DNA from 4 places in the Peribacillus sp. FSL H8-0477 genome. Region 1 is predicted to be linked to each of the others. Evidence: riboswitches for the same ligand, from Rfam matches in the RefSeq annotation. Region 1 holds a riboswitch; each other region holds the start of a gene.
The links. A riboswitch is a leader RNA that binds a small molecule or an ion and turns the genes downstream of it on or off. The one in region 1 is predicted to bind S-adenosylmethionine.
Positions count from the first base shown of each region.

Region 2: it holds a riboswitch for S-adenosylmethionine, as region 1 does, so the genes downstream of both, MHI18_RS12615 (methionine ABC transporter ATP-binding protein) here and MHI18_RS03305 (aliphatic sulfonate ABC transporter substrate-binding protein) in region 1, are expected to answer to the same signal.
Region 3: it holds a riboswitch for S-adenosylmethionine, as region 1 does, so the genes downstream of both, ssuE (NADPH-dependent FMN reductase) here and MHI18_RS03305 (aliphatic sulfonate ABC transporter substrate-binding protein) in region 1, are expected to answer to the same signal.
Region 4: it holds a riboswitch for S-adenosylmethionine, as region 1 does, so the genes downstream of both, MHI18_RS06530 (M42 family metallopeptidase) here and MHI18_RS03305 (aliphatic sulfonate ABC transporter substrate-binding protein) in region 1, are expected to answer to the same signal.

Region 1 is NZ_JBBODE010000001.1:630,578-638,596, reverse strand. It holds gene MHI18_RS03315 (hypothetical protein) at 82-492, shown strand; gene MHI18_RS03310 (MBL fold metallo-hydrolase) at 732-1,529, shown strand; SAM riboswitch class I at 1,629-1,738, shown strand; gene MHI18_RS03305 (aliphatic sulfonate ABC transporter substrate-binding protein) at 1,842-2,819, shown strand; gene MHI18_RS03300 (ABC transporter permease) at 2,889-3,680, shown strand; gene MHI18_RS03295 (ABC transporter ATP-binding protein) at 3,697-4,401, shown strand; gene MHI18_RS03290 (CoxG family protein) at 4,492-4,935, shown strand; gene MHI18_RS03285 (hypothetical protein) at 5,530-6,036, shown strand; gene MHI18_RS03280 (nuclear transport factor 2 family protein) at 6,183-6,551, shown strand; gene MHI18_RS03275 (rhodanese-like domain-containing protein) at 6,694-7,035, shown strand; gene MHI18_RS03270 (metal-sensitive transcriptional regulator) at 7,061-7,324, shown strand; gene MHI18_RS03265 (rhodanese-like domain-containing protein) at 7,352-7,648, shown strand; gene cls (cardiolipin synthase) at 7,896-8,019, shown strand, end outside.
Region 2 is NZ_JBBODE010000002.1:159,016-167,034, reverse strand. It holds gene MHI18_RS12630 (M20 family metallopeptidase) at 1-682, opposite strand, end outside; gene MHI18_RS12625 (MetQ/NlpA family ABC transporter substrate-binding protein) at 701-1,531, opposite strand; gene MHI18_RS12620 (methionine ABC transporter permease) at 1,548-2,198, opposite strand; gene MHI18_RS12615 (methionine ABC transporter ATP-binding protein) at 2,188-3,219, opposite strand; SAM riboswitch class I at 3,295-3,393, opposite strand; SAM riboswitch class I at 3,475-3,579, opposite strand; SAM riboswitch class I at 3,772-3,874, shown strand; gene MHI18_RS12610 (alpha/beta hydrolase) at 3,936-4,691, shown strand; gene MHI18_RS12605 (CsbD family protein) at 4,764-4,928, shown strand; gene MHI18_RS12600 (PP2C family protein-serine/threonine phosphatase) at 5,250-6,389, shown strand; gene MHI18_RS12595 (CheR family methyltransferase) at 6,424-7,257, opposite strand; gene MHI18_RS12590 (ATP-binding protein) at 7,290-8,019, opposite strand, start outside.
Region 3 is NZ_JBBODE010000003.1:111,789-119,807, reverse strand. It holds gene pdxS (pyridoxal 5'-phosphate synthase lyase subunit PdxS) at 36-923, shown strand; gene pdxT (pyridoxal 5'-phosphate synthase glutaminase subunit PdxT) at 925-1,515, shown strand; SAM riboswitch class I at 1,603-1,708, shown strand; gene ssuE (NADPH-dependent FMN reductase) at 1,818-2,363, shown strand; gene MHI18_RS21700 (MerR family transcriptional regulator) at 2,401-3,294, opposite strand; gene MHI18_RS21695 (phytoene desaturase family protein) at 3,438-4,979, shown strand; gene MHI18_RS21690 (phytoene desaturase family protein) at 4,976-6,424, shown strand; gene MHI18_RS21685 (phytoene/squalene synthase family protein) at 6,424-7,296, shown strand; gene MHI18_RS21680 (carotenoid biosynthesis protein) at 7,337-8,011, shown strand; gene MHI18_RS21675 (lysophospholipid acyltransferase family protein) at 7,980-8,019, shown strand, end outside.
Region 4 is NZ_JBBODE010000001.1:1,257,422-1,265,440, reverse strand. It holds gene MHI18_RS06540 (UxaA family hydrolase) at 1-746, shown strand, start outside; gene MHI18_RS06535 (IS256 family transposase) at 1,091-2,257, shown strand; SAM riboswitch class I at 2,966-3,068, shown strand; gene MHI18_RS06530 (M42 family metallopeptidase) at 3,161-4,219, shown strand; gene MHI18_RS06525 (ABC transporter permease) at 4,248-5,174, shown strand; gene MHI18_RS06520 (ABC transporter permease) at 5,198-6,115, shown strand; gene MHI18_RS06515 (ABC transporter ATP-binding protein) at 6,129-7,145, shown strand; gene MHI18_RS06510 (ABC transporter ATP-binding protein) at 7,138-8,019, shown strand, end outside.

The DNA of each region.
Region 1 (8,019 bases):
AACTGTTATAACGATGGTGATAACGCTACCAAAAGATGTTTGAATTCAAAGAAGCTATAGTGAGGTAAAGGAGGTGATACAATGAAACGTATATTTTTAATTTTAAGTACTGTAGTGTTCGTTCTGGCAGGTGGATTGGCATTAGATAATTCTTCAGCTCAAGCAAGTGTTCCACGGTATTCCTTTCAAACTGAAGATGGAAAATATGATGGTGAAATTGGTAATCCTAACAAAGGTAGTGACATACAAATCGAACTAGTTTCCCCAATCTATTTTAAGACCTCTACTGGAAGTAAGAAATTAACTGATTATAGTAAAATACAGGTTCGTCTCGTCAATGCTAGTACTGGAAAGGCTACAGGCTATCATAGCTTAGCTGGTGGAAAGGCGTTATTCAAAGGCATGAAAATAGGTAAATTTTATGTCGACGTGAAAGATGGATACGCTTCTGGTAAAGTAACTGGAAAATTAGATATTGTTTTCATGAACTAACGTAGGTGTTAGTAGCTCAGAAGACCGCCAATGGCGGTCTTTTTAGGATTCATTTATAATCCTAAATTTAAATTCAAGTAAATTCGCCCCACTTCATCTATCTTGCTCGATCGTCCAGAAAGGGTGGTTAAGCTGATTTATATTGGAGAGGGGTGGGGAATTATGAAGGTTAACAGCCGTTTCAGTATTCTTTTAAGCTGCTTCTTCTTTGATATAATAGTAGGAAAAGGGGGAAACACATGATTGTTTTTCAGAATGAGACCGTTGTCGTTTTTCAAAGTTCGCTGTACCAAACCACTTCAACGATGATAGATGCAGAGACGTCTTTGCTGCTAATCGACCCGGGCTGGCTGCCGGAAGAAGTATGTGAAATCCAATCTTATGTAGCTGCAATTCGAAGAGGAAGGCCTCTGTATCTGCTGTTTACCCATAGTGATTTTGACCATATTATTGGTTACGGAGCATTCCCGGATGCAGTAGTAATCGCTTCAGCAGCCTTTACCAATCATCCTGCAAAGGACTTTCCACTCAAACAAATCCATGACTTTGATAAGAAATACTATTTGAAACGCTCTTATCCAATTTTGTATCCGGAGGTGGAGTGTGCCGTTGCCAATGACGGCGAAACAATGAAGATAGGTAATCGTATGCTTACATTTTACCTTGCTCCTGGCCATACCAATGATGGACTCGTTACGGTCATTGAACCTGGGGGAATACTTGTGGCTGGAGACCACTTGTCAGATGTAGAGTTTCCTTTTATTTTTGACAATTATGAAAGCTATCAGAAAACGATTAACAAAATAAAGAAAATCATTGATTCAGGAAACATAGAGCTTTTAATTCCGGGACATGGGAGTGTAACGAATTCAATGGAAGACATACAACAGCGTGTAAATCAGTCGATTCATTATTTACAATCCCTAAAACAAAGCGAAGATTGTGAAGACGCACTTAGGGAACAGTATGAATTTTTTGAAGGAATGAAGGATACACATTTACATAATGTCAGAGAGGCCGCTAAAAAAGAAAAGTGAATCGAAATATAAAATAAAATATTCAGAATATTATTGACATTGAAATTTATGTGCTATATACTTCAAACAGATAAATACCTTAATTAAATAGTAATGACACTCTTATCGAGAGCGGCGGAGGGAATAGGCCCTGTGAAGCCCGGCAACCATCAAGCAAATGCTTGAAAAGGTGCTAAATCCTGCAGATCAACTGATCTGAAAGATGAGGGAGGATTTTTTTAAAAACCCTCTTCTTGTTTTTTGAAGAGGGTTTTTTGCGCTTATTAAACCAAGTAAGCAAATCGGTATTCTAGAGAAAACGGAGGTAGGGAAATGAAGAAATGGGCTATATTATTGGCATTAGTAGGATTAGTACTTTCAGGATGCTCGAACGATGCCAGCGGGACTGGTAAGGACGGAAAACCAAAGAAAATTATTCTTGATTATGCGTATTATTCACCGGTTAGCTTGGTATTAAAAGATCAGGGGCTGGCTGAAAAGAAATTCAAAGAAGAGGGTATTGATGTCGAATTCGTCCTCAGCCAAGGTTCTAATAAAGCGTTAGAATTTCTTAGTTCAGATAGTGTTGATTTCGGTTCAGCTGCAGGTGCGGCAGCCTTGCTTGCCAAAGAAAAGGGCACACCTATCCAAACCGTCTATATTTCCTCAAAGCCGGAATGGACGGCGCTTTTAGCCAAAAAAGGAAGTATTCAATCAGTAGCTGATTTAAAGGGGAAAAAAGTAGCGGCAACGCTGGGTACCGATCCCTATATTTTTCTCTTACGTGCGTTAAAGGAAGCTGGATTAACAGAGAAAGATGTTGAAATTGTAAACCTACAGCACAGTGACGGAGCTGCAGCTGTTCAATCAGGTGATGTAGATGCTTGGGCGGGTCTTGATCCACATATGGCTAAGGTAGAATTGGAATCAGATATTCAAATCTTTTACCGAAATCCTGACTTTAATAGTTTTAGTACGTTGGATGTTCGTGAGGACTTTGCTAAGAAGTATCCAAAATATGTGGAAAAAGTTCTTGAAGCATATGAGGAAGCTCGGCAGTGGACAATCGACCATCCAGAAGAAACCGCAGAAATTCTTGCGAAAGAAGCAAGCATTTCACTTGAGGTTGCAAAAAAACAATTGGAACGTACGGATTTTTCTAAACCGATTCCCGGTGATGAACAAAAAGCCATTATTACTGGTTCAGGAGAGGTACTCAAAGAAGCTGGTTTATTAAAAGACTCGACCGACGTTAATGAGCTGACAGAAAAGTTACTTAACCCGACATACGCGGAGAAAGTCACCAAGTAATGGAGAAGAGAGGGGAATAGGATGTTAGAGCAAAGTAATCGTGCGCTTAAATTGGGTCAAATAAACAAAATGACAATGACAAGTAAAAAGCCGCAGAGTAATCGTAGGCTTCTGCTGGGCAGCATCCTGCCAGTGACATTAGTCGTGTTATGGGAAGCAGCAAGCAAAATGGGGCTTATTGAAGCCCATTTGCTGCCTGCACCATCTGTAATTATTGCCAGCCTATATCAAATGGTGTTGGAAGGAACCCTTTGGGGACATCTTGGTTCGACCTTAACAAGAGTGTTTGCAGGATTTTTTATTGGAACACTGGCTGCCATAATCGTTGGTTCATTGGTGGGTTATCTGAAAATTTTTGAAGAACTTGTGGATCCCATTATTCAAGCGCTTCGATCGATTCCATCGCTTGCTTGGGTACCGTTGTTTATTCTCTGGATGGGCATTGGTGAAACCTCGAAGGTGACGCTCATCGCGGTTGGGGTGTTTTTTCCAGTCTATCTGAACATGGTGGCCGGGATACGGGGTGTAGATCGTAAGCTGATTGAAGTCGGTAAAATATATGGTTTTACATCGTTTCAAATTGTCCGCAGAATTATTCTTCCTGCCTCGCTTCCATCATTTTTGACAGGAATCCGCAGCGGTCTTGGCCTTGGATGGATGTTTGTTGTGGCGGCAGAAATTATGGGGGCAAGCAAAGGGCTGGGTTACCTGTTGATTGTCGGCCAGAATACGTATTCTCCAGATACGATAATCGGCAGTATTCTTCTTTTCGCTATTCTAGGTAAACTAACCGACTGGTTCCTAAAAATGATTGAAGAACGCTCACTAAGGTGGCAGGACAGTTTGGCAAATCAACATTGAGAAAGAAGGAATCGATATGTTATCTGTACAACAGGTTTCACGGACATTCAATCATAAACAGGCTGGATTAATTGATGTTTCTTTCACCGTGGAGGAGGGAGAGATCATTGGGATACTAGGAACAAGCGGCTGTGGAAAAAGTACCTTGCTGCGTGTCCTGTCAGGGTTGGATAAGGACTACACAGGGAACTTTAGTCTTGAGAAGGAAGAAGTCGGAATGATGTTCCAAGAGCCGAGGCTGATGCCTTGGCTGACAGTTGAACAAAATGTATCCTTTGGGCTCAAGGGGGATCAAGAAGCTCTCGTCCACGAATTGTTGGGTACGGTAGGTCTCACGGGCTTTGAAAAACATTACCCAAAGGATCTTTCTGGAGGGATGTCTCAACGGACTGCGATTGCGCGGGCACTTGTAACGGAGCCTGAAGTACTATTACTTGATGAACCCTTTAGTGCGGTAGATGCTTTTACCAAAATGCAGCTGCAAGAATTATTACTCTCTATCTGGAAAAAGAAAAATACGACGATGCTATTAGTTACTCATGATATCGATGAAGCCTTATATCTTTGTGATCGTATTCTTATTTTAAAGGGGCAGCCAGGTGTATTAGCTGAGGTACTCACAATCAAGCAGTCCAAACCAAGGAATCGTACCGATATGGATCTAGCTCTCATAAAGGCTGAAATATTACAGGTACTTGATTTACGGGAAACCGTATCCTAAGATTTAGCTATTTTACTCTTAAGGTTCTATACAGTTTGGACAATATAATACAGTAGGAGTGAAAGTAACAACACGAATGAGGTGGGACTTTTGCCAACCGGGCTGCACAGCATAAAAATGGCTTTACCAATCGAAGAAATCTGGGAGTTTGTAAGCAAGGTAGAAAACTGGGCACCGCTTGTCCCTGGTTACATCAATCATACTGTATTAAATGAAAATCAGGTTACCTGGAAGTTTAAAGGCGATTTAGGCTTGATGAAAAAGAAAATAGAGCTGATTGTCGATATCATTGAATGGAAAGGTCCAAGTAAAGTTACATTTGACCTCACTGGTCTGAATGAACCGTTTACCGGAAGCGGCTATTTTTTAGCAGAAGCCATCGATCCAAGGAATACGAAGATGACCGGTTTTTTAGACATTACAGCGAGCGGATATAAGGCGCCGATTGCCAACTCGTTATTGAAGACCTTTGTACCTCAAATGGCAGAAGAACTTGCAGAAGCAATCGCACTCGAACTGAAGAAGAAACACTAAACAACGCCCGCAGATTATTCTACCTGCGGGCGTTGTTTAGTCATTGGTTTTTTTTTTTCGCAATTGTTTTCTTTCTATTAAGAAAGGCCGGTGCACTACAAATTTAGCTTCTCCTGAATTGTAGACTCGAGAAGAAGGAATTCTTAAATAAAAAATAGAATATAGGTTTAGTAATGAGACAGACTGTGCTGGGATAAAGGTTCATCAGTATGATGCAATATGTAGAAAACCGAATAAAGGGAACCCTGCTGGAGTCGTTTTGAATGGACTCGTTCTCCGGCATCATTGAAGATGCCAAGGATTACATAGTGTATTTTAAAGGTTGCAAAATAATGGAGGTTTTTTAATGAGTGAGAAAAAACTAAGTCAAAAAAAAGCTGATTATACGATTATTGTGTTCATTTGTACGGGTTTAGGGGCATTTTTAGGATTAGTAGCTTACGTTAGAGATTGGTTATGATTATGTTGCCCAGATAGGGTAGTTAAAGTAATGCATTCATCTCCAAATAAAAAATACCATATTCATTTATATATTTTTAGATTATCTATCGGGAGTTATGAAGGTATTTTTTAGATAAGATGGAGGGAATGAAATTGAAAATAGTAAACCTACTTTTTAGTTGTATTTTCATGATGATGTTGTTAACTGCATGTAGTTTGGATAATAAAAGTACAAAAGACGTGGTTTTAGAAATACCTAATAAAGAGATATATACAACTTTACTTGTTCAAGGTGTTGATAAAAAGGGGGTTTCTTCCGAAGCAACTTTAAAAGTCATTACAGATAGCAATAAAATACAAGCTTTCATAGAAAAAGTAAACAATATGAAAGTTGTAAAGCCTCCTGGTAAGGAGATAGTAAAGAAGAGTAAAGAATTAAAGAAAAAAGGGAATTACTTTTTTGTACTATCTGATAAAGAGACAATGGATAATAAAGTATACACACTGAATTATCTAAAAGATGGAAACATTATATTTCAAGAACCTAATGGTAAGAAGCAAAAACCTAATGGGGAAGGTCAAAAGATGATATATGTATCAAAAGAAAAACATGCTGAACTTCTTCTTGAAATGAAAGAGTTACTAAATATAACATTTTGATTACCATAATGATTGGACAAGTTATTAGGAAATGGAAGTTATATCACTAGATAATAACTAAAAGAAACTAGAAAATTAGTAGTGAATTAAATTAAAGTGTTAAGAAAACAGCCTATATATTCTATAAGAAAAAAAGGTGAGTAGCCATGGAAAGTATGTCTTTTTTAAAAGAGCATTTACTTCAATTGGAAGAAAAGCTTTTAAAACCAGAAATTCGGACATCAAAAGAAGAACTTACTAATCTATTAGCCGGCGATTTTTTTGAAATTGGAAGTTCTGGTAAAGTGTTGTATCAAAATGAAAGTATTGGTGAAGAGGGCATAGGAGCAGTACGGATGAAGTTAAGTAATTTTGAGATTCATCCATTGTCTGACGAAATCGTTTTAACCACTTACCGAATATATAACGAGGTCAATAAGAAGCATTCATTGCGTAGTTCTATTTGGAAATTGAGAGAGGGAAGCTGGAAAATGTATTTTCACCAAGGGACAATAACCAGTTCTTTATCCGAATGAAAAAACGGTTAATTCAAAACTCTAAACCTTAACTTTTGTTAGCTAAGGATTCCTCCCGTTTCAGAAGATTGACACCATACCCGCATGGGTATAAAATGTGTCATAAAGTAAAATTCCTGAATATTTAGGGGGAGCATCATCAATGATTGTGATTCTGCTGATTTTAGTCGTGTTATTATCAGCTGTTATTTATAATAGATATGTTTCGGTACCCTGTGTTCCATGCATGGAAAAGTCCGAAATACGCAATGCTGATGTGGTGATTGTTGATATCAGAGATTATCAGGATTCTGCGAAGGATCCAATTGCTGGATCACTGACCATTCCTACCGCCTACTTGAAACGTTATTCAGCAGAAATCCCGAAAAAGGCTCTGTATATCGTGTCTACTGATTCATTAGAAAAGAATTTGGGTATTCGTTATCTTCATAAAAATGGCTATAAAGTGGTAGGATATACGGTAACAGATTGCTCGTGTTCATAAAGGAATGGAGAAGGAGGCATAAAATATGCATTATGAAAATGATATGAAAAATAGGATTAAACGGATTGAAGGCCAGCTTCGAGGTATTCAGAAAATGCTTGAAGACGGACAAAATTGTAAGGATGTAGTAACACAGCTTTCAGCTGCTCGTTCTGCGATTGATCGGAGCATTGGGGTAATTGTTTCTACTAACCTTGTTGAATGTGTTCGGGAAGCTCACGAAAAAGGTGACAAAGATCCCGAAGCTTTAGTAAATGAAGCAGTGAATCTGCTTGTAAAGAGCAGATGAATTACGTGTAATCAGGGAGATGGAATCGTGCAAACTATTACACCGGATGAGGTAGCTGTTCGTTTAAATAAAGAAGAAGTTCTCCATATTATCGATGTGCGTGAAGCGGCGGAAGCAGCAAATGGAAAAATACCCGGTGCTTTAAATATACCACTAGGACTATTGGAATTTAGAAAACAAGATCTTGATAAGAAGAAAGAGTACATCCTTGTGTGCCGCTCGGGTGCTCGAAGCGGGCAAGCAGCCCAGTTCTTACTTGATCAAGGGTTTATGGTGAAAAACATGAAAGGCGGCATGCTGGCTTGGGTTGGTATGCTTGAATAATAATATCCCGTTGCCTCCACAACTTTGTGGGGGCTTTCATTATATAGACCCAGTTAGGTATAGTCGTTTTTTGAAAGGGAACCTTAGTTGTAAGGGGATATTTTTAAAGGTTGTTTTCTTTTTATCTCCTGAAAATCATGGTATTCTTATGATAGGATACGTATGTTTCACTAGGATATAATAGACAATTCCTCGACGGAAGCTGGAAAGTTACCTCGAGTATTAATAGGGTTTGTGAGGGTGTTGAATGGATGTAATTACAATTTTTTTAGGTTTAATCACCGTAGTAAATATTCTACTAGCTCTTTTGGTGATTTTTTGGGAACGCAGAGATGCAGGAGCATCTTGGGCTTGGCTGCTTGTTCTGTTTT
Region 2 (8,019 bases), on a different contig from region 1:
GGATACGTACATCACTTGAGAGGTGTTGTCTCAGTGCATTGATTCCATTGAAAAGTTGAATCACACCATCTAAGGCATTAATTCCTTCTTCAGGAGCTGCTGCTGCATGAGCAGACTTCCCAATAAACTCAAAGTCAAGCGGGTCAACAGCAAGTGTCTCACAGGTCACTCTCGTTTCATTGCCAGGGTGTATCATCATGAAGGCATCAATTCCATCGGTTAATCCATGTTTCACAAAGCTTCCCTTTGCGCTTCCATTAGGGCCGCCTTCTTCTGCGGGTGTACCAAATACAACGGCTTCTCCGCCTGTTTCTTCTATTACCTTACTAAAAGCGATGGCTGCTGCCGTACTAGTTGTCCCGATAATATTATGACCACAAGCATGCCCGAGTCCAGGTAAGGCATCATATTCTGCTAAGAAACCAATAACCGGACCTCCTAGCTTTGCGGCTTTCTTTCTAGCGATAAAAGCTGTTTCATGTCCAGCTACATTACTTTCAATTGTAAATCCTTCTAATAGAAGAAGACTTTTCAGTAATTCTGAAGCAAAGAATTCTTGATTACCAATTTCCGGACGTTCATGAATTTGATGACTGGTAGTGAGATACGTTTGTTTATTCTTTTCAATACTCGAGATGATGCTAGCTTTTAGTAGTTCAGTATCATGTGTAATTGTGGTCATAGTATCTCATCCTCCCTTTTAATAATCGATTTCACTTAATGGGACAAATGTTGGAATTTGCGCTCCCTTAAATTCTGTTTCTATTAGTTTCGCTACATCATCTTCTTGGTAAAGCTCTGCAATGCGTTTTAATACGTCACGATTTTTGTCCTCGGTTCGAGCAGCAATAATGTTTATATACGGTTTTGCCGTTGCGTCTTCATGGAAAATGGAATCTTTGATAGGATCAAACCCTGCATCTACAGCAATTCCATTATTAATAATGGATGCATCCACATCAGGAAGGACACGTGGTGTCTGCCCAGCTACCACTGGTTCAATTTTAATGTTCTTTGGGTTATCCACGATTTTGTCCAAGGATCCATTGCCATCAAAATCCTTCGGCAAGGTAATCAAACCTGCTTCTTGTAAGAGTAAAAAGGCTCTGCCCATATTAGTGGCTTCGTTCGGTACCGCAATGGTGGCGCCATTCGGTATATCGTTTATACTTTTATGTTTTTCTGAGTATAAACCCATCGGTGCAATGACCGTTGTAGCAACCGGCGCTAGATCTAACTTACGTTCTTTAATAAATGCATTGAAATACGACACTGTTTGAAAAGAATTTGCATCTAAATCTCCCTCTGCCAGCGCAACATTTGGCTGCACATAATCAGAGAAACTTACCAGTTTGATTTCAATTCCTTCTTTTTCGGCTTTTTCGGCTACATATTTCCAAACTCGATCATCTGTCCCGCTAATACCGATTTTCACTGTTTCTTTCTTGTCCCCTGATCCTTCACTATCTCCACAAGCACTCAATACAGTCGAAAATACAGCTAATATGATAAATAAGAATAATTTTTTCATGTTTGCACTCTCCTCGTTAGTTTCTTCTAATTTTTTTCGCAAGTATATTTCCGAATGTCTGCATCCCTTGAACCATAAGAATAAGAATGACAACAGTAATGACCATGACCTGTGTATCAAATCGTTGATATCCATATGTAATGGCTAAATCGCCTAGGCCTCCCCCTCCAACAGCTCCAGCCATTGCCGAGGCACCAATCAACCCAATGGTCGCGATGGTAATCCCCAGAATAAGTGAACTTAACGCTTCAGGTATAAGGAATCGGAAAATAATTTGAAAAGGCGTTGCTCCCATCGCCTCAGCCGCCTCAATAACTCCTGAATCAACTTCGAGCAAGGAGTTTTCAATTAACCTCGCAATATAAGGTCCAGAATAAAAGACCAATGGCACGACTGCTGCAGCTGTTCCAATCGATGATCCTACTAATAATCTTGTTAAGGGCACGATTGCTACCATTAAGATAATAAACGGAATCGAACGGAAGATATTAACCACAGTACTTAGGATGGAAAAGATAAATTTATTTTCGAATAGATGTCCCTTTCTTGTAACGACTAATAAAATGCCGAGCGGGAGACCAATGATTACCGCAAATAGTAGTGAAATACTGACCATTGATACGGTTTCCCAAAAAGCTTCGATAATTTCTTCATTACTAACTCGCATCTGCAATTACCTCCCGTATGCTGACGTTCTCCTGCTGAATATGCAGATAAGCTCGTTTAATTTCATTTTCTTGTCCGCGGAGTTCAACAATTAGGTGCCCAAATGGGACCCCTTGAAGCTCCGTAATATTCCCAAACAACACGTTTATATCAACATCAAACTTCTTAGCAATCTTCGATAACAAAGGCTGCCCGGAAGAAGCTCCTACAAAATTGATTTTAAACAGCTTTCCATTTGGATTATGTTCTTTAACGAGAGTCCTGACTGATTCAGGAATGGAATCATTAAGAACCGAATGAACAAAGTTTTGCGCTGTTTTCGTTTGGGGATTTGAAAATATATCAAAGACAGTGCCAGATTCAATGATTTCTCCGCCTTCGATCACAGCGACCTTGTCGCAAATATCTCGTATCACAGACATTTCATGGGTAATCATCAAGATTGTTATCTTATATTCGGCATTAATTTTTTTCAAAAGTTTTAAAATCGAGCCTGTTGTTTGTGGATCAAGTGCCGATGTAGCTTCGTCACAAAGCAGAATCGATGGCTGTGTAGCCAGCGCCCGCGCAATACCAACACGCTGTTTTTGTCCACCTGAAAGTTGTTCTGGATAGGCACCTGCCTTATCGCTTAATCCAACGAACTTTAGCAGTTCTTCTACTCGTTGTTTGATTTGTTTCTTCGGTGCTCCTTCTAATACCAACGGCATAGCGATATTAGCAAACACTGTTTTTGACTGCAGGAGATTAAAATGCTGAAAAACCATCCCGATATTCCTTTTTACTTTTCGGATATTAGAAGGGGACAGCGTTAATAAGTCTTGCCCATCAACTAGCACCCTCCCTCCTGTCGGCTTTTCTAAGAAATTAACACAGCGGATTAATGTACTTTTACCAGCACCGCTGAAGCCAATCACTCCAAATATCTCTCCTTTTTCTATGGTTAAGTTAATTCCATTAAGAGCTTTAAAGGTTTTGTCTTTCGTGCGGTATTCTTTCTCCAATCCTTCGAATGTAATCATGATGCTCCCCCAATCTCTATTAAAAAGACCCTCTTCTAAATAAGAAGAGGGTCTGCGCAGTCCAAAGACTGCCTCTTCTTATCTTTCAAGCTAAAGCTTGCTGGAATTGGCACGGTACCTGCGTCCGCTGCCGAAGCTTCATTGGGCCAGTCCCTCAGCTTCTCTGGATAAGAAATCTATATAGTTTTTTATTTTCAAACAAAAAACCTCTTCTGCAAATAGAAGAGGTTCCAATCATAATATCCGATCAGTACGCTCTTATCTACCAAGCTATGCTTGTTGGAAGTAGCACAGTATTCTAAAAAGAATCTGCTGCTGAGGTATCGACGGGCCAAATCCCTACACCTCTCTGGATAAGAATGCATATTAAGTTAATACAATCTTACAAACACTGACACCGTTTGTCAACCTGTTTATTGATTATTCTATTTTTTAAAACCATTTAAACAATTCGTTTTATTCTGGTCTTGACATATTTTCAGGCTTCATGATACGATAATCCCAAGTAAACAAGTGGGAATAATTTCATTTCGAGTGAATTCCCTTCATACACGTGTATCAAGAGTGAACGAGAGAACTGGCTCATAGACTTCACAGCAACCTCCTAAATGGAAAGGTGCTCCTACCAGCAAAGCTATGCTTTGGTTGATGAAATCGGCTAAAACCCTCTTCTCAACTATAAGAAGAAGGTTTTTTATTTTGAAAGGAGAATTTTTATGTCAAACTCGACGATTATTTCCGGCGCTGATTCATTCTTCATACCCGGAAACCATACTGGTATTCTAATCTGTCACGGTTTTAACGGTACCCCCCAGAGCATTGCCTATATTGGCGAATGCTTCGCTAAGGCGGGCTTCACTGTATATGCCCCGCTTTTAAAAGGACACGGTACGTGCGCAGAAGATATGGAGACTTGTTATTACCAAGATTGGATTCAAAATATAGAAGATGCATACAACACACTTAAGAAAACTTGTTCCAATATAGTTGTGATTGGTCAATCAATGGGCGGCACCCTAGCTTTAACATTAGCAGAAAAGGAAGCATGCAGCGGCATTGTCACGCTAAATGCTGCCCTCGAGGTCCCGTGGTATGAAACATTTAAACACGCAGATTCACCCAGATTCATTGCAGAAGGAAAACCAGATATTCATGATCCAGCTGCGTATGAAATTACCTATCCCTCCGTTCCGCTTAAAGCAGTTCAACAATTACTGCTCTTAATGCAGGATTTACGGCAAAAGCTCCATCACGTTTCCTGTCCTGTTCTCATATGCAGCTCTCCTGATGACCACGTAGTTCCGGCTTATTGTTCCATGGAAATTTTTCAAAGTATTTCATCCTCTGAAAAGGAATGTATGGACTTACCCTCTTCTTATCACGTAGCATCCCTAGACTATGATAAGGATAAAATTGTAGAGGCATCCCTTTCCTTTATTGAGCGTTATGTCCTTAAAAAAATGGCCTCTTAATCATCCACATGTGTTTACCCTCTTCCTAATCCGGGTAAAGAACATTATCACGCTAATGAGGAGGAATTTTATATGAGTGGATTATCTGATAAGGTAAAAGGCACTGTAAATAAAGTTAAAGGCGAGGCCAAAGATCAAGCTGGTAACGCACAGAATGATCCTTCCCTACAAGCAGAAGGAAAAGCAGATAAAGTAAAAGGCAGTATTCAAAAAGGAATTGGAAAATTAAAAGATTAAGGTATTACCATATAAAACCGGCTCCCCCTAGGGAGTCGGTTTTTTTATTTTTAAAAGTTTTATGCTATTTTAGGTTTATTTTTATTTCAGCAGGGTAAATGAAGTGTATATTGGTATTTTTCCTCATGGCTCTTTTGACTTGAGCCATGTTTTTTTATGGTTGCTTATCTTGATTTTTCAACACTCTCTAATTATATTTGTAAACAAAAGTACGTTATAATAAAAGTATTACGCCATTATCTAACAATTAACCTACTTGATTCTATATTCCATAAGAATATATATACGTATTTTTTGTTAAGTTTAAAGGAGAAGCAGAGAATGAAAATTCTAATCGTAGATGACAATCAGGTAAATCTTTTTGTTATAGAAAAAATTTTAAAGCGCGCCGGCTATGAAGATTTCACCTCCCTGACTTCTGCTCAGGAAATGTATGATTATTTAGAGGTAGACGGTCCAAATAAAGAAACATCAGTTGATATTATTCTCCTCGACATTATGATGCCTGATATTGATGGAATTACAGCTTGCAGGAAGCTTCAAAGTATTCCACACTTAAAAGATATCCCAGTCATCTTTGTTACCGCCCTTGAAGATTCTAATAAGGTGGCAGAAGCCTTAGATGTCGGTGGAATTGATTACATATTAAAACCTATTAATAAAGTCGATTTACTCGCAAGAATTCGAGTAGGCCTTCGTCTAAAATACGAGAAAGACTGGCACCGAATGCAAGAAGAAAAAATCCGCAATGAACTTGATTTATCCATGCAAGTACAAAGCAGTCTGTTAAGTGAACCTGTTGCAAATGATCACCTGCTCATTAAGGCGTCATACTTACCTGCGAATAAACTCGCGGGTGATATGTACTACTGGCACCGAATCGATAAAGACCGGTACGCAATTATCCTATTAGATATGATGGGGCACGGAATTACCGCTTCACTCGTATGTATGTTTATTTCTTCTGTATTACGAGATGCGATTCGTACTTATACAGATCCTACAGCCGTTATAACTGAATTAAACCGATGGATGAATCTTCTTAATAAAGAAGATAATGAAGTTCATTATTATTTCACAGCGATTTATATGATCATTGATACCAGCGAAAAAACAGTAGAATATGTGAATGCCGGGCATCCCCCTGGCTTTGCCATGATTGATGATGAAGAAATACATCCTCTATCAACTGGAAGCTGTCCGGTTGGGTTTTTTCCTGAAATGAAAATTGAGAAAGCTACCCTTTCCTACAAAGACAAAATTCAGCTGCTTTTATTTACCGATGGTGTAATGGAAGCCGTTGAAAAGGACGGAATCGATGGTCTTGAACAACTGAAAGCAGTCATTTCAGAGAAATGGCTCGATGGTTCAAACGAAGAGCCAATAAACTTCGTCATGCCCCAAGAACTGCAACTTGAACAACCCGACGATATGTGCGTGGTGTTTATCCAAGCCCATTAAAAAACGAGTATGCCTAAAGGGCATACTCGTTTTTTTATAATTTTTTATAAATCTTTTCTCTACAGTCAAAGTCAGAATACTTGTCAGAGTAATCCATAGTTCTTAGTGTTTCTTTGTTTCCTACTCCTAGGAATCCACCTTTACATAAACTATCATAAAATAGTTGATTAACGCTTTCTTGCAATTCACTGTTGAAATAAATCATCACATTCCGGCACATAATCACGTGAAATTCATTAAATGAACCGTCTGTAACAAGATTATGTTGAAAAAAGGTGATGTTCTTCAGCAATGGTGGATTCAAATAGGCAAATTGGTAATCCGTACTATAGTATTCAGAAAAAGCCTGACTACCGCCGGACTGCAGGTAATTCTTCGTATAGGACTGCATTCTATTCAATGGAAGAATACCTTTTCCAGCTTGTTCGAGAACTCGTTCATTCATATCGGTTGCGTAAATCTTCGACCGATCATAAAGACCTTCTTCCTCGAGAAGAATAGCCATCGAAAAGGCTTCTTCTCCTGTTGAACAACCAGCATGCCATATCCTGATTTCAGGAAGTTCTCGAAGAAGTGGAATAACTTTAGTCCGAAACGATTTGAAGAAATCTGGATCCCGAAACATTTCCGTAACATTTATCGAAAAGTCACTAATCAACTTCTCAACAAACCCTTTATCATACAATACTTTTTCTATCATACCGCTAATCGTACGGACTCGGTCCAGCCTCATACGATTATCAATACGCCTTTTAATCGAAGACCTCATATACTGGTTAAAATCAAAACCAGAAACCCGATAAACGGCTTGAAGCAATAAGTCTATCTCCAGTTCTTCCCGTTCTTCTTGGCTCAATTGGTCCTTCATGAACGTACCGCCTGCCTTTTCTATTTCCCCTGTTAATTCGTCAGCCATACTCGTAATACAGAAAGCAGCTGATCCATTTTCAATGGTTTACTTACATAATCCGATGCCCCGGCCTTCAAGCATTTCTCTCGATCGCCTTTCATCGCTTTTGCTGTCAAAGCAATAATCGGCAATTCTTCATAGATCCCTTCACTCCGTATACGACGCATGGTTTCATATCCATCCATCTCAGGCATCATAATATCCATTAATATTGCGTCAATACTATAACCATTTTTCAGGATTTCCAAACATTCCATCCCATTCTCAGCAGTAATGATTTCCATACCTTCACGCTCTAAGGCATACTTTAATGCATAAATATTCCGGTGATCGTCGTCTACAACTAGCACCTTTTTATTTTTAAATAGGTTAGTCGTGTTAGTATCCTCGAATACTGCATTATCTTCGTCACTGATATTAATCTGAATTTCAACATTCGTTTCAGCAGTTGGAACAGCGGTTCCCGCAGCTACTTCCTCTATTTGTGCAGCAGTATTGTTTTCACTGTTTACACCTTCTGGAAGGCTCGGAATAAATAACGTAAATTCACTGCCTCGACCTTCTTCGCTATCTACAATTACCCAACCGCCAAGAAGTTTTGCAAATTCTCGACATATCGAAAGACCAAGTCCCGTACCACCGTATTTTCTCATAGTAGCGCCATTTACCTGCTGGAAGGATTCAAAAATTTGTTCTTGTTTTTCTTTTGGAATACCAATC
Region 3 (8,019 bases), on a different contig from region 1:
ATAGTAAAAAATCAAATAAATTGGGAGATGAAGAGATGAATAAAGTAATAGCAACGGATGCGATTAAACGAGGGATGGCTCATATGCAAAAGGGCGGAGTCATCATGGATGTTGTCAATGCCGAGCAAGCTAAGATTGCGGAAGCAGCAGGTGCAGTAGCTGTAATGGCCTTGGAAAGAGTGCCTTCTGATATTCGTGCAGCTGGAGGAGTCGCAAGAATGGCTGATCCAAGAATTACTGAAGCTGTACTGAATGCTGTCTCGATTCCTGTAATGGCAAAAGCAAGAATTGGACATATCGTCGAAGCTAGAGTGTTAGAAGCCATGGGGGTAGATTATATTGATGAAAGTGAAGTTTTGACCCCCGCTGATGAAGAATTTCATATCCTGAAAAGCCAGTTTACCGTGCCATTTGTCTGCGGCTGTCGCGATTTAGGGGAAGCTGCTCGGAGAATTGGTGAAGGAGCGTCAATGCTTCGTACAAAAGGTGAACCAGGTACGGGAAATATTGTGGAAGCTGTTCGTCATATGCGTAAAGTTCAGGCTCAAATTAGAAAAATAATCTTAATGAATGACGATGAATTAATGGTTGAAGCGAAGAACTTAGGAGCTCCATATGAGATTCTTAAACAAATTAAAAAAGAAGGGAAATTACCGGTCGTGAACTTTGCTGCAGGGGGTGTGGCTACTCCATCAGACGCTGCATTGATGATGGAACTCGGGGCAGATGGTGTATTCGTCGGTTCTGGCGTATTTAAATCGGAAAATCCAGAGAAGTTTGCCAACGCGATTGTTCAGGCAACGACGTTTTATCAAGATTATGAATTAATTGGGGCGCTTTCTAAGGAACTTGGATCTCCAATGACAGGTATTGATATGTCTAAGCTTGCTGCGGCAGACCGTATGCAGGAGCGAGGATTGTAACATGGCAGTTATTGGTGTATTAGCCTTGCAGGGTGCTGTGGAGGAACATCTGAAACAAATAATCAATACTGGGTCTGAAGCTGTTATTGTCAAACATCCTAAACAGCTAGAAAAACTGGATGGGCTGATTATCCCAGGTGGTGAAAGTACAGCGATTGGGAGGTTAATGGCTCGGTATGGATTTATCGATGCAATTAAAGATTTTTCTAATCAAAAAAAACCAATATTCGGTACCTGTGCCGGCATGGTCCTCGTTGCCAATGAGCTTGAAGGGTCTGAGTCTGCTCATTTAGAAATCATGGACATCATCGTTAAACGAAATGGTTTTGGAAGACAAATTGATAGTTTTGAAGCAAATATCGATATAAAAGGAATGGAGGCTCCTTTTCAAGCATTATTTATACGTGCACCGTATATTTTATCAACAGGTGATCAGGTTGAAATTCTAGCACGTATAGATGAAAAAATAGTCGCCGCCCGCTGTGATCATATGCTAGTCAGCGCGTTTCATCCAGAACTAACTGATGATAACCGTTTTTATAAAATGTTCAGTGAAATGGTTGAATCGTCAATGGTAAGCCATTCATCTTAACAGCTCCGAATATAGTAAATGAGTATGGTTTTTATATATAATCTTGACAGAAACTATTCGAACAATTATGATAATTACAACTTAATATTCTTATCAAGAGAAGCTGAGGGACTGGCCCTTTGAAGCTTCAGCAACCTATGCTTTCGAGCAAGCAGGTGCTAAATCCAGCAAGTAGTGTCTTGAGAGATAAGAGTAGATTCAAAATGTCCTCTTTCTCTATGAATGGGGATATTTTTGTGTGTTAGAAAAATTATTTCAAGCAGCAAGACGATAAAACACGAACCAGGAAAGGATCCTACACTATGAGTGAAATTGTAATTTTATCTGGGAGTCCTTCCTCCCCCTCACGAACAGATTTGGCGCTGGACTTTATAAAAGGAATTATTGAACAGCATGGATTTAAGGTAACGACTGTAAGCGTACGTGATTTCCCTGAAGGTGACTTAATTCATGCTCGGTACAATAGTCCTGAAATAAAAAAGTTCTCTGAGCTGATTGAAAAAGCGGATGGAGTGATTATTGGTTCTCCTGTATACAAGGCATCCTATACGGGTGTATTAAAAACGGTTATTGATTTACTGCCAGAAGGTGCATTAAAGAATAAACCCGTTTTACCAATCATGGTTGGTGGAAGTCCGGCACATTTATTGGCTATTGATTACGCATTGAAACCATTAATCGCCGTCTTGAAAGGACAGCCGCTTCAAGGAATCTATATAATAGACAAGAAAATTAACAAAGAAAATTTGTCAGCACCAATAGAGGATGAAAACCTATTACAACGAATTACAATTCAAGCAGAAGAATTTCGCGAAGCGATTCAAAAGGTACAGGTCATACACGTTTAAAAAGTAACAGCACTTCGGGTTATCCGAAGTGCTGTTTTCATTTCCGTTTAAACTCGATAAACCAGTTCTTCCACTCCTCAAGACCCCCATTTATTTGATAAAACGTTAAATCTGCAGGTAAGAAATTTGTCCCTTCACCCCCAATGACAAACGTGATGTCGTTAAAGGAACGTGATAATTTCGTTATCATTTCTTGGATGCTTTCACTGCTCTGTTTGATGGTCATAGAAATGCACACCAATCGGATTTGATTAACAGCAATCATTTTTTCTAAATAGTCTACAGGTGTATTTTGTCCGAGGAAATAGACCTGAACTCCACGTTTATTAAGAAATAGGGAAAACAATAACAGACCGATTTTATGCTGCTCGAGTTCTGGACAAAGAGCGATTGCCCGCACTGCCAACGGCTGCTCTGGTACCTCGATAAGAAAGGATTGAATCCTCCGTTCAAGAAAACTGCTGATTAAGTGCTCTTGCGCAACACTTAGTCTTCCGTCAGCCCATTCGTTCCCAATTCTATGTAAAATAGGGATAAAAATATAATGACAAACTTCTTCAAAATCATACATAGCGAGACTGATGTTAATTAGTTTATCAGCAAGCTTCATTTCGTAATTGATGAGTGCATCAAATAACTCTGCGGAAAAGTCCTCAAAGCTTCCTCCCCCGAATTGTGGGGGGATTTTTTTTTGGTTCTGGGATTCCATTCCCCTCCGTTTTTTTAAAAGCTCCATCGTTTGTCCTAATGAAATTCCCTTTTCTTCTTTTTGTTTCTTGACCCAAATAATATCATCGATATCTTCAGCAGAATAGAGACGATGCCCACCATCTGCTCGTTTAGGCTGGATAATTCCGTATCTCCTTTCCCATGCTCGTAATGTGATGGAAGAGATTCCGGTCATTTCAGAGACTTTTTGAATTCCAAACATAGTTACTCACTCACTTCCTGTATAACCAATGTATAAGTTTTTAGAAAAATTAACGAAAAACAATTGTACATATGTTATACATTCATTATAATAACATTATACAATACGTGTACATGATTTTTTTAAATTTAGGGGGAATAAATGTGGAAATAAATAAAAAAGTTAGTATTATCGGTGCTGGACCAGGAGGATTGGCAGCGGCAATGCTTTTGAGTTCCAAGGGGTTTGACGTCACTGTATTTGAAAAACAACCCTATATCGGAGGGCGCACATCAAGAATTACATTAGGTGATTATTCGTTTGATATGGGTCCTACTTTTTTTATGATGCCTCAATTGTTAGAAGAGTTATTCGAGTCTGTTAATCGAAATTTACATGATTACGTAGACGTTCAAGAAGTTGATCCGTTATATACCTTGAAATTCGAAGATGGCGTTTCGTTTTCTCCCACACGTAAAAGGGAAGAAATGCTCGCGTTACTTAAACAAACCTTTCCAGGTAATGAAAAAGGGTATGAACGTTTTATGACCAAGGAAGCAGAGAAATTTGATTCCGTCATGAAGCTTTTACAACAGCCGTTTTCAAAGCTGACAGATTATTTGACTCTAAATATGCTGACTGCTTTACCTAAAATAAATGCTCTCGATACAGTTTACGGACAGCTATCAACCTACTTTACTGATGAACGATTAAAATGGGCCTTTTCTTTTCAAACGAAGTATTTAGGGATGTCTGCTTGGAATTGTCCCGGAACGTTTACGATTCTCTCCTATTTAGAGCATGGATTTGGATTGTTCCACCCAACAGGAGGGTTGAATCAGTTATGTAAGGCAATGGCGGATGTGACGATTGAATATGGCGGCACGATTAAAACAGGAACTGGTGTCAAAAAGGTCATTGTTGAAAATGGAATCGCCGTTGGATTGCATTTAGAAAATGGTGAAATCGTTGAAACAGATGATGTCATTATCAATGCAGATTTTGGTCATGCAGCTACCCATCTTTTTGATCAAAAAGATTTGAAGAAATACCGCAAAGAAAAAGTAGAAAAGAAAAAACTATCATGCTCAACGTTTATGCTTTATTTAGGCATTGATGCAGAGGTAGAACTCCCACATCATATGATTCTCTTTGCGAAGGATTATAAAAAAAATGTCGATGAAATGACAAAAGAAATGGTCTTGTCTGCTGATCCATCTATCTATGTACATAATCCTTCTCGTATAGATCCTACCCTTGCTCCCCAAGGTAAATCTGCCTTAATGGTCTTAATGCCGGTTCCTAACCTTCAGGCCGACATTAATTGGGAAACAGAAAAAGAAACGATTAAAGAAGCTATGCTCAAGCGGCTGGAACAGGAGCCTGGGCTGCATGATATTCGTAAGCTTATAGAAACAGAACGAATCATTACTCCACTAGATTGGCAGAATGATATTTACGTCTATAAAGGGGCTACCTTCAGTTTTGCACACAGTCTTGATCAGATGATGTATTTGCGTCCGCATAACCAATTTGAAGATGTTCAACATTGTTTTTTAGTAGGCGGAGGTACACATCCAGGAAGCGGACTGCCTACAATATTTGAATCCGCAAAAATCAGCAGTGATTTATTAATCAACCAGTATCAACACAAAGAGCGAATTCAAAAAACTCTCAATACTGAAAAGGGAGTGAAGATGGTATGAAGATCGCTGTCATTGGAGCTGGCGTTGGGGGGATGACCTCCGCTTTATTATTAGCGAAACAAGGCAAACAAGTTACCATCTATGAAAAAGAAGCGGCGGTTGGAGGCCGGCTTGCTTATCAAGGAAACGGTCGTTATCAAATTGACCAGGGGCCGACGATTATTCTCCTGCCTGAGATGCTAAAAGAAATTCTTGCTGAAGCAGGCATACCGAGTAGTGCATTAGAGTTCATTTCGTGTGAACCGCTATATGATTTGCATTATTCGGATGGAAGTACGTATACAAAATACCGAGATTTACCTCGGCAGCTTGAAGAAATAGAAAAGGTATTTCCAGGTGAAGGGGCTCATTACTTACGTTATCTTTCTGATATGTCAAAGATATTTACAATTGGGGTGGATCGTTTTTTAAGTAAGTCCTTTAAAACAAAACGAGATTTCTTAACCCCTGAAAACATTAAACTATTGTTGCAATCCCGAGCTTATAAATCTATGAAACAATTCTTAGCTTCTTATTTTGACCATCCAAAACTGCAAGATGCCTATGCCTTACAATCTCTCTATATTGGAGGATCACCACTAGAAGCCCCTGCACTTTATGGATTGGTTTCGTATAGTGAGCATGCTCATGGTATTTGGTACTTAAAGGGAGGCTATGCCGGCCTTGCTGCTATTCTTGAAAAAGCATGTCTTGAACAAGGAGTGACCATTCATCGTGAAGCAAAGGTTGAGGAGATATTGGTTGAACAAAATGTTTGTAAGGGTGTGAAAGTCAATCAAACTATCAATTTATATGATGCAGTGGTATTTAACGGAGATTTCCCAAACCTTCCTGGATTGATTCCAGACAACAAACAGGTTAAGAAAAAAAACTACACCCCATCTTCAGGCTGTGTGCTCATTTATTTAGGTGTAACAAAGAGATTCCCTGCGGCCAAAACCCATCAATTTTTTATGGCCGATTCCTTCGACAACCATATGGAACAGGTATTTAAGACCAAACAGGTGCCAGAGGATCCTTCCTTTTATGTCTTCAATCCAGTGAGTATCGATGCAGAGGCCGCACCTGCTAACGAAAGCGTCCTCTACTTTCTCATCCCTGTACCATCTGGTCAGGACATTGACTGGGATCAAATAAAGGATGAATTGGTTCAAAAAGTAATCGACAAAGCGGAAACAGCCCTCTTTAAAGGCTTGCGAGAACATATTGTCTGGCAGGATATTCGTACGCCAGCCGATTCAATTAAAGATGGACTTTATCAAGGCGGCAGCTTCGGCATTGCCCCTATCCTCATGCAATCCGGTGGATTTAGGCCGCAGGTTAAGCCTTATAAAATTGACCGCTTATATAGTGTTGGCGCATCTGTTCATCCTGGGGGCGGCGTTCCGATTGTGATGCAGGGCTCACGTCTGTTAAGTCAACAAATTAAAAAGGAGCTGGGCTAATGAAAAACTCTGCCGTAATGCGTGCATGTGAAGAAATGATGAAGAAAGGATCTGCCAGCTTTTACAGTGCCTTTCAACATTTAGACTATCCTAAACGCGAGGGGGTCTTTGTCATCTATGCCTTTTGTAGAATGATTGATGATTCAGTTGATGAACCCGAACAATCTCCCTACACATTAAGCGAATTAAAAGATCAATTTACCCACTTGGAGTTTGCCGGCGGACATTTTATTTGGCCTTCACTACGGTGGCTTTTCAAAGAGTTTCCACTAACCAAAGAGCCATTTTATAAACAAATGCAAGGTCAAGCATCTGATTTGACCTTTACAAAGTACACCAGCTTGGAGGAATTAGACGTATATTGTGAGCAGGTGGCAGGATCGGTCGGACAAATGCTGCTGCCGGTCCTTCATAACCAGCCAACTAAAGAAATTGAAGAAGCTGGAATCTATCTGGGGAAAGCCATGCAAATTGTCAATATTATTCGCGATGTTGGCGAAGATCAGGAAAGAAGCAGAAGATATATTCCAAAACAGTTAATGGATAAGCATGGCTATTCAGATTCAGACTTTTCGCATGGTGTGATCGATGCCAACTTTACATCGATGATAAACGAGTTAATGAATCTAGCGGACCGTTGGTTTCTTAAAGGAATGACAAAGCTGGAAACATACCCCGAAAAAAGTGCTTTTTGTATCCAACTAGCGGCAGGATACTATGCCGCAATTATGGAACAGGTCGTTGTAAATAATTATCAGGTATACACAAAACGAGCCATTGTGACTGATAAGAAAAAACAGGAGATTTTTTTGAAAGCTATCACCTGTTCAGTTAAGGAAGCTTCATGCAGTGTGGTATCACGTGAAGCTTAGGTATCTATTTCTTGGTTGGTATACAGTGGGGTTAGTATTGATGGTGTTTTTTGAGGTGCCGCCTTGGCTTGAATTTTCAAATGGGCTGTTTTTAGTTTTTTATGCACTCAGCTTGGTCGAAACGAGTTTACCCGTATTCGAGACTCGTCGAGTGTTCCTTAGTAAAGCGGGCATCATCGCTAGTATAACCTTTGCCATCGAATACATTGGAATTAAAACAGGCTTTCCATTTGGTGAGTATTATTATTATCCGACACTTGGTCCATTAGTTTTAGGCGTTCCATTTACGATTGCACTTGCCTGGGTAGGCGTAATTTTAAACAGTTTGCTGCTGTCCAATCAACGCTCAAAGACCTTACGGGCACTGGAAACTGGATTTTGGGTAGTCTTGCTCGATTTAATACTAGATCCAGTGGCATATGTACGAAACTTTTGGCATTGGGAAGCTGAAGGCGGGTTCTTTGGCGTTCCTTTTGTGAATTTTTTAAGCTGGGGAATAATCGCTGCTTGTTTTTCCTTTTTATTTCCCCTAAGAAAAATTCCTGCAAGCAACCGTATATGGGCAATAAGAATCTATCAACTAATGATACTCTTATTTGGTTTGCTCGCTTGGAAAGAAGAATTACCTATTATTGCAGCTTTAGCGCTATTCATCATTCTTCTTTGTGAAGGGAGACATCAGCTTGATTACCGCCAAGAAAAGCAGACTCTTTAGCAGCATAT
Region 4 (8,019 bases), 630 kb from region 1:
AAAGGGAAGATGTTCCGTTAGCCGAATTGAAAATTGGTCTGAAGTGCGGCGGGTCCGATGGCTTTTCAGGGATTACGGCCAATCCTCTTTTAGGAAGGTTTTCTGATTTTCTGATTGCACAGGGGGGAACGACCGTTTTGACAGAGGTTCCAGAAATGTTTGGGGCAGAAACAATCTTGATGGAACGAGCAGAAACGGAGGAAGTCTTTCATAAAACGGTATCGTTAATTAATGATTTTAAAGATTATTTTCTAACCTTTAATCAGCCAATCTATGAAAATCCTTCGCCTGGTAACAAAGCAGGCGGAATTACCACCTTAGAGGACAAATCATTGGGCTGTACCCAAAAAGCCGGTTCAGCACCCGTGGTCGATGTTTTAAAATACGGAGAAGTGTTACAAAGAAAAGGCTTGAATCTCTTGAGTGCTCCAGGAAATGATTTGATTGCATCCTCCGCACTAGCAGCGGCAGGCTGCCATATCGTCTTATTCACAACAGGAAGAGGAACACCATTTGGGACCTTCGTGCCGACAATGAAAGTATCGACGAATACACCCATCTATGAAGCAAAGCCGCACTGGATCGACTTCAATGCAGGCACTTTGCTCGAAGATGACGTATCACCAGAGCTTGTCTTACGCGACTTCATCGACTACATCATCCAAGTCACCAACGGAGAATTCGTCAACAATGAAAAGAACGACTTTAGAGAACTGGCAATCTTTAAAACAGGGGTAACACTGTAAGGGGAAGAAGCGATTGCTTCTTCTTTTTTTGTTGGTGGAGATACTATTTTCATACCCCGATCCCCTAAAAACCCCTTTGCACACTTTTTGGCTTGTTTTGCACAGAAAAGTCGCTGAACTGCACACTTTTTGCTGGGTTTTGCACAGAAATGAACCCCAAGTGCACAGAAAATCGTTAGTTTTGCACACATCGAAGACATTCAAGGCTTTAGGGTTGTTGAAAATAGGGTATCTTTCTCTACTTTTGATTAAGTCCATATAATTGTGTAAAAAAAGAGAGTCATTTTATTCGCTCTTGGAAACAATGTTTTCACCATGAAAACACATTGAAAAGAGGGAATATAATGACTCAGTTACAGTTTAACCTTGATATCGATCTTTTAAAACTTTCCATTATGAATTCTAATCTTGATGCCGTGATTAAATCAGCGGTTGTGTTGATCTTAAATGAGTTTATGGAGAAAGAGAGAGACAACCATCTACAAGTTTCATCTTATGAGCGCTCTACCGAGCGTCAGGATTATCGAAATGGCTATTATGAACGTGATTTTACGATGAGTATTGGCAAGATTAAATTGAAGGTCCCTAGAACACGTAATGGCGACTTTTCCCCTTCTGTATTTGAAAAATATGCTCGGGTCGATCAAGCGCTCGTCCTTTCCATGTTAGAGATGGTAATCAATGGAGTTTCTACACGAAAGGTTACTCATATTGTCGAACAGCTATGCGGTGAAAATGTCTCAAAATCCTTCGTTTCATCGCTGACTGAAAAGCTTGATCCCATTGTTAATGGCTGGGCAGGGAGGCCCCTCAATACCACGTACTACCCCTTTGTTTTCGTAGATGCCATGTATATCAAGGTGCGTGAGCACCATCAAGTTGTCTCAAAAGCCGTATATATTGCGACTGCCCTTACGGAACAGAATAAGCGAGAGATTCTAGGGCTCCATGTAGATCATGTAGAAAGCTTTGAATCTTGGTCACAGTTCTTTAAGCAACTAAAATCCCGCGGTCTTCAATCCCCGAAACTGGTGATTTCTGATGCCCATCAAGGGTTAGTCAAAGCAGTCCAACGGGAATTCATTGGGACCAGCTGGCAACGGTGCAATGTCCATTTTAAACGGAACATTATCGAAAAACTGCCTAAAAAGGGATCATCTGATATTCGCTTGATGATTAAACGGGTATTTGAAGCAGTCACGATAGATGATATTCGTCTATTTAAAACGGAGTTAATAAATAAATTTGGTGAGGAATCAAAATATGAAAAAGCCCTTCAAATTTTGGATGAAGGGTTCGAAGACACCATTCAATACATGAATCACCCTGAAAAAATCAGGCAGCACATTCGTAGTACAAATTCGCTGGAGCGTTTAAATCAAGAAGTACGCAGAAGAGAAAGAGTAATCCGGATCTTTCCTAATACCCAATCTGCTTTCCGATTAGTAGGTGCTCTCTTAATGCAATATCAAGACACAGTTTACGACAAGAAAAAAGCATTGTCGAAGTAGTTATTTTTCAAAACTTCCATCATGAATCATTTCACATTCAAACAGGGCTGTCAAAGTGAAAAGCCTTTGACAGCTCTGCCCGAATGCGAGAGAAAATGGCCATGGAAGTTTCCAAAAAAAAGTGTAAGGTTAGGGTTTTGTGCAACTCTAAAAACAGTTTTTTATCCGTTTGAAAGCGTCCAATTAATCAGAGTGAAAACATTGTTAACGAATTTACACAATAATAAGGACTTGACTCTACTTTTCTCATATTTGGCATCTAACCAGTCTTGATGACTCTATTTTCATAACCCCGAATGCCCAAAAACGCTCTCCGGCGTTAATCAGGTCAGAAGTGAAAGGTCTGGGGGGGCTGTCTTTTGAAAATGAGTATCTATCTTTACTCTACTTTAGAGATCCAACTTAGATTCTAGTAAATGACATATTTTCAACAACCCTTGGGATCTTGAAACGTTTTCTGGTGAGATGTTTTCGCACAAAAATAAGCGCCAGGCGCACATAAACACCGTGATTTAGCACGAGGTTGTTGCTGGGAAGCGGCAAAGAAGGATTAAGGATGGTTTGTCTTGTGACTATCGAACAGGCTTGTAGATTTAAACATTCAGATAGTAATTTAATATATCAGAAAAATGATAAAAATGAAAAAATAGATTGACGTGCTTCGAATTCTGGCTTATGCTAATTTCATTATAAAAATACATAATTGATTTCTTATCCAGAGAGGTGGAGGGATATGGCCCTTTGAAACCTCGGCAACAGGTTCCTTGTGAATACTGTGCCAATTCCATCAGGTTCGCCTGATAGATAAGAAGAACAGAAAACTAGTTATTATTTATTCTGTCCTCTTCTTAAAAAAGAAGGGGACTTTTTGTTGTTTGGGGATGAAAAAAGGGGGAGTAAGAAATGGAGAAAATCGTTAGAGAGCTTTCTGTGCTGCACGGACCTTCAGGCTTTGAACAGCCAGTTATCCGTTACATAACGTCAGAACTTGAATCTTTAGCAGACGAGTGGTCTGTGGATCATCTTGGTAATATTACTGCGATAAAAAAAGGAAGTAGACCGGGGCCAAGGCTGATTCTTACAGCGCATATGGATGAGGTTGGCTTTATTATTCGAAGCATTACACCTGATGGCTTGCTTAAGGTCGAGTCTTTAGGAGGTCATGATATTCGTATATTGGCCGGTCAAAAGGTACGGGTTCGAACTGGTACTGGGTATTTAATTGGTGTGTTTGGCGGGATTTCTGCCCATTATCGGAAGTTTGAAAGTGAAAGAAAGCTTAAGTCTGTCAGAGAATCCTATATCGATATTGGAGCCCGTTCCAAGAAACAAGCAATCAATATGGGTGCTGCTATTGGGGATTCCGTTACCTGGCTTTCGGACGTTACCGTTTTGGGCAACAGTGATACAGGGAGGATAGTTGGCAAGGGCTTTGATGACAGGGCAGGCTGTGCGGTGTTGTTACAGGTGCTGAAGGATCTTCCAGATTTCTCTGGAGAGCTTGTCATTATCTTTACGGTTCAGGAAGAGATAGGCCTAAGAGGGGCGAAAGTAGCAACAGAGGGGATTGCTGCTGATGCAGCGATTGCCATTGATACGACAGCAGCCAGTGATACTCCAGAAACTGTCCTGGATGATGAGCTTCAGATTGGTGGAGGAGTTGGCATTAAGGTCATGGATGCAAGCTTAATCGCCCATCCAGCCATTAGAGAGAAGCTAAAGACACTGGCAGAAGAGGGAGGAATTCCGTATCAGCTGGAAGTATTTCCTGGAATAGGGACAGATGGTGGAGCCGTTCACCTCTCCAACAAAGGGATACCGACAGGCGTGCTTTCTATTCCATCCCGTAACGCACACTCTCCAATTGAAATTATTGATATCACAGACTTAGAAGCTGCTAAAGACTTGCTTACTTTGTTTATTACTAATGAAGATGAGTTGCTAAGCTTCACTTCCTTTTAAAAATATGTAAATAAGACAGGTGAATCCTATGTATGTAATAAAACGCTTACTAACGATGGTTGTGACTCTCTGGATTATTATGACGCTGACCTTTGTCATTATGAACAGTATACCAGGCGATCCATTTGCGTCAGATGCAAAATCATTACCGGAGGAAATTGTTAAAAATATGAGGGCAAAATATAATTTGGACGAACCGTTGCCTGTTCAATACGTTCTCTATATGAAGGATTTGCTTCATTTTGACTTTGGTCCTTCGATTCAGTCTAAGACAAGAGATGTGAATACATTGATAGCAGAAGGGTTCCTGCCATCAGCTATATTGGGGCTGCAAGCAATGGTTGTTGCCATTATACTAGGTTTGGCTTTAGGCATTATCGCTGCCCTCAACCATAATCGAGGGCTAGATTACCTTTCGATGATTGTGGCAATAGTGGGGATTTCTGTACCGAGCTTTATATTGGCACCTTTGCTGATTAAATACGGTGCTGTCGAGGCAGGAATCCTTCCAGTTGCCTCGTGGGGAACATGGGCGCATACAATTCTTCCGACCATTGCCTTGGCAGTCGGTCCGCTTGCGATTATCGCCCGATTTGTCAGAACAAGCATGCTGGAGGTCTTAAGCCAAAACTATATGAAAACGGCTGAGGCGAAGGGACTTTCCACGGTATATATTGTCTGTAAGCATGGAATTCGGAATGCAATCATCCCTGTCATTTCCTTTATTGGGCCGCTGTTTGCATCAATAATTACCGGAACATTCGTAATAGAGAAAATATTTGCGATACCCGGTATTGGAAAATATTTTGTAGACAGTATTTTTAATCGAGATTATCCAGTCATTCTGGGTACAACCATTTTTTACAGCACGATTTTAGTCTTAACGCTATTTCTAATCGATTTGTGCTATAGATTTGTCGATCCGAGAATAAAAATGACGAGCGGAGGTGAATAGGCGTGCCAGAAGTAAATGACAGTATGTTTAAGCCTGTCGATCGCAGCAGGTTACGATATAGAACGAAAAGCCGTCCTGTTATGGGGTATTGGCATGAAGTGGCACTAAAGCTTGCGAAGAACAAGTTGGCGTTAACGGGTTTCTTTTTATTACTGATCATTCTAACGCTGTCGATCATTGGACCTCACCTCCTGCCCTTCACTCCAAGCCATCAATCCTTGACGGAAGGCAACTTAAAACCTTCTGCCAAGCATTGGTTTGGTACGGATGACTTAGGGAGAGATGTTTGGGTACGGGTCTGGACAGGGGCTAGAATTTCGCTATTGATTGGGATTATCGCAGCCATAATCGATTTAATTATGGGGGTTTTGGTAGGAGGAATATCAGGCTATATGGCTGGAAGAAGCCGAGCAGGAGATAGAATAGACGGTTTTTTAATGAGAATTGTCGAGATTTTGTATGGAATCCCTTACCTTCTTGTCGTGATACTACTGATGGTTGTTATGAAACCGGGATTGACTACGATGATTCTGGCACTCTCGATAACAGGATGGGTAGGCATGGCGAGAATTGTGAGGGGGCAAATTTTGCAGTTAAAGCAGCAGGAATACGTGATGGCCGCTGAAAAGCTGGGGACCTCCCATTTCAAGATTATTTCAAAGCATTTGCTGCCAAATATGATGGGCATTATTATTGTCAATCTAACTTTTACCATTCCACAAGCTATTTTTTCAGAATCATTTTTGAGTTTTTTAGGATTGGGTGTTCAAGCGCCTACAGCAAGCTGGGGAACGATGGCTAACGACTCTCTAGGTGTAGTTTTAAGCGGTCAGTGGTGGAGATTGTTTTTTCCGGCATTGATGATTTCGTTAACGATGTTTGCCTTTAATGCGTTTGGAGATGGGTTACAGGATGCGCTTGATCCGCGCTCTGAGAAGTAAGGAGAGATGATGTATGAGAGTATTAGAAATTGATAATCTACATGTGTCATTCAAAACACGTGGAGGAGAAATCCATGCGGTGAGAGGTGTAGATCTTCATGTAGAAGATGGTGAGACGCTAGCGATTGTTGGAGAAAGCGGCTGTGGAAAAAGTGTGACCGCCCAATCGATCATGGGGATGATTCCAAAACCCCACGGACGAGTAAAAGTCGGCAGCATCAAATTTCGAGATCAGGAAATCACGTCTCTATCGTCTAAAAAACTTAGAGAAATAAGAGGAACAGAAATTGGCATGATTTTTCAAGATCCCATGACATCGCTTAATCCTACGATGAAAATAGGACATCAAATTGATGAAATCTTTATAAAGAAATTGAAACTTTCAAGGGACGAGGCAAAGAAAAAAACGATCCAACTGCTTCAGGAAGTTGGAATCGCGGATCCCACTACACGTTATTCCGATTATTCACATCAATTTAGCGGTGGGATGAGGCAGCGCGTTGTCATTGCAATCGCCCTAGCAGCTAACCCAAGTTTACTCATAGCGGATGAACCGACGACAGCACTTGATGTAACCATCCAGGCTCAAATACTCGAATTATTAAAACGTATTCAGTTAGAAAGGCAGACATCGATTGTGTTAATAACGCATGACCTTGGTGTCGTAGCTGAACTGGCTGATAGAGTATCCGTGATGTATGCAGGAATTGTCGTAGAATCGGGCACAGTCCATGAACTATTTGAGTCTCCTAAGCATCCCTATACATGGGGACTGCTGAATTCCGTTCCCACTATTCATTCTCAGGAGAAAGAACGGCTTATGGCTATTGAAGGAACACCTCCAGACTTGTTCGATCCACCTATGGGATGTCCGTTTGCAGAGAGATGTCCGTATGCGATGGAAGTGTGCATAGAGTATCTGCCCGAGAAAGAGTTCTTTTCTGAAAGTCATAGCGCACGCTGCTGGCTTCAAGATAAGCGGGCAAAAGGGTACAGTGAAATTGCGGCCGGAGGTGAACGTCATGGGTGAGATCATTCTCGACGTACAGAATGTTAAGAAGCACTTTAAGGCGGGCAAGCATCAAACCATAAAATCTGTCGATGGAATCTCCTTTGACATTCGAAAGGGAGAAACATTTGGACTTGTCGGAGAAAGCGGCAGCGGGAAAACGACCTTGGGAAGAACCCTTGTGGGAATCTATGAAGCTACTGAAGGAAAAGTGATTTTCGATGGAAGGGATCTATCCAAACTGGATCGAAAAAGCAAGAAAATGGTCAATCGAGAAATTCAAATGATCTTCCAGGATCCGCAAGCCTCCTTAAATCCTAGAATGAAGGTAGGAGACATTATTGCTGAAGGACTGGACGCCCATCGATTGAAAAAAGGCAGTGCAAGAAAACAGCGGATTATTGAGTTATTGGAGAAGGTTGGACTAAGTCCCGAGCATGCCGATCGTTTTCCACATGAATTCAGCGGCGGGCAAAGACAGCGTATTGGGATAGCGCGTGCACTTGCTGTGGAACCTTCTTTCATTGTAGCCGATGAGCCGATATCTGCTCTGGATGTCTCCATTCAAGCACAGGTTGTTAATCTATTAACTGATTTACAGGAAGAGTTTGGGTTGACCTACTTGTTCATTGCTCATGATTTGGCCATGGTTAATCATATCAGTGATCGAATCGGTGTGATGTATTTGGGACAAATGATGGAACTTGCTGCAAGCGATGAGTTATTCGCTGAACCGCTGCATCCCTATACGAAGGCGTTATTATCCGCCATTCCTGCAAGTGAGCCAAGTTTAAGAGGAGCCAAAGAAAGAATCCTTTTGGGAGGTGATCCGCCAAGTCCTATCGAGCCCCCTTCAGGCTGCCCATTCCGTACCCGCTGTCCTGCAGCGATGGAG